2 regions of the Galbibacter sp. L-19 genome follow, and region 1 is predicted to be linked to the other one. Evidence: riboswitches for the same ligand, from Rfam matches in the RefSeq annotation. Region 1 holds a riboswitch; the other holds the start of a gene.

Region 1 (3,317 bases):
GAATATTAAATGATAATACCGTATAATTATTTGTATCAATAGCTTTTCCGTCTCCTATTAAATCTTTCCACCAACCGTTCTCTCCGCTAACATCAGAATTCCCTGTAAGTGCATGATTCACCATTACAATAGGCGCTGTATGTAATGGCTTACCAAACAATTGGTATGATAAATTTAAATCTTGCGTAACTCCGCTAAGCGTTGTGTACTGATTGAGTGTAATATGTAACAATTCGTTTTTCAACGTTTTATGCTTTTATCTGTTTAAATGCTTCTTTTAAATCCGACTTTAAGTCTTCTATATCTTCTAATCCTACTGAAAGTCTAATTAAATCTGTAGTTACTCCAGCCGCTAACTGCTCCTCTTCATTTAACTGCTGATGCGTTGTACTTGAAGGATGAATAATTAGCGATTTTGTATCGCCAATATTAGCAAGTAGGGAAAATATTTTTGTGTTATCTGCTACTTTTTTAGCCGATTCAAAACCTCCCTTAACTCCAAAAGTTACGAGTCCGCTTTGTCCTTCTGGAAGATACACTTCTGCTAATTTTTTATATTTATTATTTTCAAGCCCAGGATAATTTACCCAAGTTACTGCTGCTTGTTTTTCTAACCATTGCGCTAATTCCAATGCATTTTCGCTATGTTTCTTTATTCTTAAAGGAAGTGTTTCTAATCCTTGTAAAATTTGAAATGCATTTAACGGACTCAACGCGCCTCCAAAATCCCTCAAACCTTCTATTCTTACTTTTGCTATAAAAGCAGCCTCTTTTAATACATCATGATAAATTAACCCATGATAACTTGGAGAAGGCTCTGTAAATTCTGGAAATTTACCATTCCCCCAATTAAAAGTACCCGCATCTACAATAACTCCACCAAGTGAAGTTCCATTACCGCAGATATATTTAGTTAGCGAATGAATAACAATATTTGCTCCATGCTCAATAGGTTTTACCAAATAAGAAGTAGCCACTGTATTATCTACTATTAATGGCAGTGCTACTTTTTTTGCTTCCGTAGAAATCGATTTAATATCTAACACGTCCAATTTTGGATTCCCCAAAGATTCTATAAAAAAAGCTCGTGTATTCTCTTGTACGGCATTTGTAAAATTTGCCGCATCATCTGGGTCTACAAATGTGGTTGTAATACCTAACCTAGGAAGTGTGTTGCTCAATAAATTATACGTTCCTCCATACAAGCTACTAGAAGCTACAATATGGTCTCCCGCCTTTAACAACACCAACAAAGCAGTAGAAATAGCCGCCGTTCCTGAGGCTGTTACCACAGAGGCAATCCCACCATCTAAAGCAGCCAAACGTTGCTCCAACACATCGTTTGTTGGGTTGTTTAACCTCGTGTAAATATATCCAGCCTCTGATAAGTTGAATAAATTTGCAGCATGGTCTGTGTTATTAAAAACATAAGAAGACGTTTGGTATATCGGCACAGCTCTTGTACCACCATTTGCTTTTACATCATGCCCAGCATGAAGTGCATCCGTTGAAAATTTTTGTTTACTCATTTCTTTTAAAATTTAATTTGTACCACTTAAAATAGTACTGTTAAGGTGTTAACAAGAAAAGCGTAAACGCGTAAGAATTAAATTCTTGTTATCTATCCACTTACGTGGTAGAATGTAGCACCTTCTCAATCTGAGTTTCCTCGAGACAAAGGGTTGCTAAGGCATCTTCAGGTCTATTCCTTCCGCCTTTCTTGATAACATCTACAAAATGTATTTGAACTACTTCCCCACATTGTGGGATTAACTTTAATCTCGCCTCATAATATTAATGAAGCTTTATATCTTCTACTTCGGGAGCAAATCCACAAAGCAATCAAATGAAACAATTTTACTCGTTTCGACGCAGAACGTCTTGAAATTAAACCCTCTATGAAGGATTCAAAGATTCAGAAAATATATTCATTTTTCCAAATCATCACTAAAAAATCTATTTATAACGAAAAGCTCTCTTTTACTTTATCTATAAAGTCCAACTTTTCCCATGTAAAAAGCTCAACTTCCCTTTCAATTCTACCGTTGTATGGAGATTCAAAAACCTTTGTAACTGTACGAGGTTGTTTTCCCATATGCCCATATGCAGCAGACTCTAAGTATATTGGATTGCGCAATTTTAAACGCTCTTCAATTGCAAACGGACGCATATCGAACAACTGAGCTACTTTTTTGGCTATCTCCCCATCACTCAATCCTACTTTAGAAGTACCATACGTATTTACAAAAATAGAAGTCGGCTCTACCACGCCAATAGCATAACTTACCTGTACTAAAACCTCATCTGCAACTCCTGCTGCCACCAAGTTTTTAGCAATATGGCGAGAAGCATATGCTGCACTACGGTCTACTTTACTTGGATCTTTTCCACTAAAAGCACCGCCTCCATGAGCTCCTTTACCACCGTAAGTATCTACAATAATTTTTCTTCCTGTAAGTCCGCTATCTCCATGAGGACCACCAATTACAAATTTTCCGGTTGGATTGATATGATATTTAATAGTATCATTAAACAACTCCTGAACATATTTTGGCAACTGCTTAACTACTCTTGGAATTAAGATTTCTAAAATATCTTTCTTAATTTGAGTTAGCATCTTCTCATCGTCAGCATCAAATTGATCGTGCTGCGTAGAAAGTACAATGGTATCTATTCTTTGCGGCACATTATCATCTGAATACTCAATAGTAACCTGTGCTTTTGCATCTGGACGTAAATAGGTAATCTCCTTTTCTTCCCGACGCAAATCTGCAAGTCCCATTAATAATTTGTGAGAAATATCTAACGCCAAAGGCATATAGTTTTCGGTTTCATTGGTAGCATACCCAAACATCATCCCTTGGTCTCCAGCACCCTGCTCCTCTTTCGATGCCCTGTCTACCCCTTGGTTAATGTCTTGAGACTGCTCATGAATTAACGAAATAACTCCACAAGAATCTCCACTAAATTGATACGCTCCTTTAGTGTATCCAATTTTATTAATAACCTCACGTGCAATAGACTGTACGTCTAAATACGTAGCGCTTTTTACCTCTCCGGCAAGCACTACTTGCCCAGTAGTTACTAAAGTTTCGCAAGCAACTTTACTCTCTGGATCAAAAGCCAAAAAGTTGTCTAAAAGCGCATCGCTTATTTGATCTGCAATTTTATCTGGATGTCCTTCACTAACAGACTCCGATGTAAATAAATATGCCATAATGTAATTTCTAAACTTCTAAATGGGAAAGAATTTTGACAGGTGCGTCTAAAGGAGTTCATCACTGCTTTAGCTCTTTTTTTACGAGGTGGCAATCAGT
Region 2 (3,317 bases), on a different contig from region 1:
ATGATTAAAACAGATATACTAATAATAGGAGCAGGGCCAACGGGATTATTCACTGTTTTTGAAGCGGGATTATTAAAATTGAAGTGCCATTTAATTGATGCCTTACCACAACCAGGAGGGCAATGTTCTGAGATTTATCCAAAAAAACCAATTTATGATATTCCTGGTTTTCCAGAGATTTTGGCTGGCGATTTGGTAAAAAATCTTTTAGAGCAAATTAAATCTTTTGAACCTACTTATACCTTGGGAGAAAGAGCGGAAACGATTGAAAAATTAGAAGACGAAAGCTTTATTGTAACCACCAATAAGGGAACAAAACACCATGCGCCAGTAGTTGTAATTGCTGGAGGATTAGGAAGTTTTGAGCCTAGAAAGCCACAGTTAGAAAATATAGATAAGTATGAAGATAATGGGGTTTCTTACATTATAAAAGACCCAGAAGTTTACAGAGATAAAAAAGTATTGATAGCTGGGGGTGGAGATTCTGCCTTGGATTGGTCTATTTATTTAGCCGATGTTGCTTCGGAAGTTTATTTAGTACACCGCAGAAATGAATTTAGAGGTGCCTTAGATTCTGTTGAAAAAGTAGCAGAACTTTCTAAAAAAGGAAAAGTAGAGTTAATTACCGAAGCAGAGGTAACGCAGCTACATGGAGAAGATACATTGGAAGCGGTAACCGTAAAACATCTTAAAAATGGCGAATCTCATGTGGAGGTAGATAATTTTATTCCACTTTTTGGATTGTCACCAAAGTTAGGACCAATTGCAAATTGGGGCTTGGAGATAGAAAAGAATGCTATAAAGGTGAATAATGCGTATGATTATTCTACCAATATTCCGGGGGTTTATGCTATTGGCGATGTAAATACATACCCTGGGAAATTAAAGTTAATTCTTTCTGGTTTCCATGAAGCAGCAGTAATGTGTCAGAGTGCTTACCAACGTATTTTTCCAGACAAAAAATATGTAATGAAATATACAACTGTTGGTGGAGTTCAAGGATTTGATGGAACTAAAAAAGAAGCTAAAAAAGAAGTGATTAAAAGTATTGTTTAAGAGCAATTTCTTTTAGAATTTATAAAAAGCAAATCCGTTGAAAGATACAGATTTGCTTTTGTTTTTTAGAGACATTTTTTTCAGAATAAATTAAACAAGAGGCATTTGCTTAACAGTAAAATGTGCGCTATATTTGCATCAAAATTGTTCATAATTTTATTGAACGTTATCAAGAAAGGTGTAGGGATTAGACCCGCAGAAGCCTTAGCAACCCTTTATGTACTTCAATTAACAAGGAAGTTTTCTTAGAGAAGGTGCTACGTTCTACCGTAGATAATACGGACAGATAACAAAAAGACTTCCTTTTTTTTATTTCACACCCTCTTGATATACATATTACAAATTACGCTTTGAAGCGTATAATTATTTTATACTATTTTAAGTAGAACTGAATGAAGGATATTAGAAAAGAACTCGAAAAGAGAATTTTAGTGCTCGATGGAGCTATGGGAACGATGTTGCAGCGCTATAAATTTACTGAAGAAGATTTTCGTGGAGAGCGTTTCAAGGACTTTGAACACCCTTTGCAAGGGAATAATGACCTGTTGTCTTTAACCCAACCAAAGGCAATTGCAGAAGTTCATGCAAAATATTTTGAGGCTGGAGCAGATATTATAGAGACCAATACATTTTCTGGGACTACTATTGCAATGGCCGATTATCATTTAGAAGACATTGTTTACGAATTAAATTACGAATCTGCTAAAATTGCTAAGCAAGTAGCGGATAAATTTACTGCAGAGAATCCTGAGAAACCTCGTTTTGTAGCAGGTGCTATGGGACCTACAAATAGAACAGCAAGTATGTCTCCAGATGTTAACGACCCAGGGTATCGAGCAGTTACTTTTGATGAACTTCGTATTGCATACAAGCAACAAGTAGAAGGGTTGGTAGATGGTGGAGTGGATGTTTTATTAGTAGAAACTATTTTTGACACTCTAAATGCTAAAGCAGCTTTATTTGCAATTGAAGAAGTAAAAGAAGAGCGAGGAATTGATATTCCAATTATGGTAAGTGGTACAATTACGGATGCTTCGGGGAGAACTCTATCAGGACAAACTGCAGAGGCTTTTTTAATAAGTATATCTCATATTCCACTTTTAAGTGTAGGTTTTAATTGTGCCCTTGGAGCCGATCAATTATTGCCATATGTAAAACGATTATCGCAGCAATCGCCTTTCTATATTTCAGCTTATCCAAACGCAGGCTTACCAAATCATTTTGGAGAATATGATCAAACAGCTAAAGAAATGCAAAAATTGGTGCGTAATTATATGGAAGAATATGTGGTGAATATTGTAGGAGGATGCTGTGGAACTACTCCAGATCATATAAGGTTATTGTCGGAAATAGCTTCGGAATTTGAGCCAAGAAAAGTAGTAGTTGAGAGCTATAATTAAATGAATAATTGTCATGCTGAGCTTGTCGAAGCATAGGGTCATGAATAAAGAATAAGGAAGGACTATAAACGATGAACGACGAACGAATAACGAATAACGATAAACGAAAACCGAAAAGCGAAAAACGAAAACCGCTAGTTTTATCTGGTTTAGAACCTTTGGTAATTGATGGGAACACCAATTTTGTAAATGTTGGAGAGCGAACTAATGTTACAGGTTCTCGAAAATTTCTTCGGTTAATTAAAGAAGAAAATTTTGACGAAGCATTAGAAGTAGCAAGAGCTCAGGTGGAAGGAGGAGCACAGATCATCGATGTAAATATGGATGAAGGGATGCTCGATGGGAAATGGGCAATGGTGAAGTTTTTAAATTTGATTGCTGCGGAGCCAGATATTGCACGTGTTCCAATTATGATAGATAGTTCTAAATGGGACATCATAGAAGCTGGACTTCAAGTTACGCAAGGTAAAGGGATAGTAAATTCTATCAGTTTAAAAGAAGGAGAGCCAGAGTTTATAGAGCGAGCAAAATTGATAAAACGTTACGGAGCAGCTGTAATTGTAATGGCATTTGATGAAGTTGGTCAAGCAGATTCTTACGAAAGACGAATTGAAATTTGTAAGCGTTCTTACGATATTTTAGTTGAGAAAGTTAAGTTTTCTCCTCAGGACATTATCTTCGATCCAAATATATTTCCAGTAGGAACAGGGATGGAAGAGCACCGTCAAAATGCGGTAGATTTCTTTCGTGCTACTAAATGGATTCGGGAAAACCTTCCTCATGCGCATATTAGTGGAGGGGTGAGTAATGTGTCGTTTTCCTTCCGTGGAAATAATACAGTAAGAGAAGCAATGAATGCTG

Evidence for each region. Region 1 has a riboswitch for S-adenosylmethionine ahead of AC13CQ_RS04640 (O-acetylhomoserine aminocarboxypropyltransferase/cysteine synthase family protein). Riboswitches for the same ligand answer to the same signal wherever they lie in the genome.
Region 2: linked by a shared signal. The riboswitch ahead of AC13CQ_RS02545 (homocysteine S-methyltransferase family protein) and the one ahead of AC13CQ_RS04640 (O-acetylhomoserine aminocarboxypropyltransferase/cysteine synthase family protein) in region 1 are both predicted to bind S-adenosylmethionine.

What each region holds. Positions count from the first base shown of each region.
Region 1 covers NZ_JBSXNL010000039.1:94,853-98,169, reverse strand. The annotation lists gene thrA (bifunctional aspartate kinase/homoserine dehydrogenase I) at 1-244, opposite strand, end outside; gene AC13CQ_RS04640 (O-acetylhomoserine aminocarboxypropyltransferase/cysteine synthase family protein) at 249-1,529, opposite strand; SAM riboswitch class I at 1,615-1,730, opposite strand; gene metK (methionine adenosyltransferase) at 1,961-3,217, opposite strand.
Region 2 covers NZ_JBSXNL010000031.1:1-3,317, forward strand. The annotation lists partial or broken gene AC13CQ_RS02540 (NAD(P)/FAD-dependent oxidoreductase) at 1-1,056, shown strand; SAM riboswitch class I at 1,220-1,349, shown strand; gene AC13CQ_RS02545 (homocysteine S-methyltransferase family protein) at 1,449-2,456, shown strand; gene metH (methionine synthase) at 2,528-3,317, shown strand, end outside.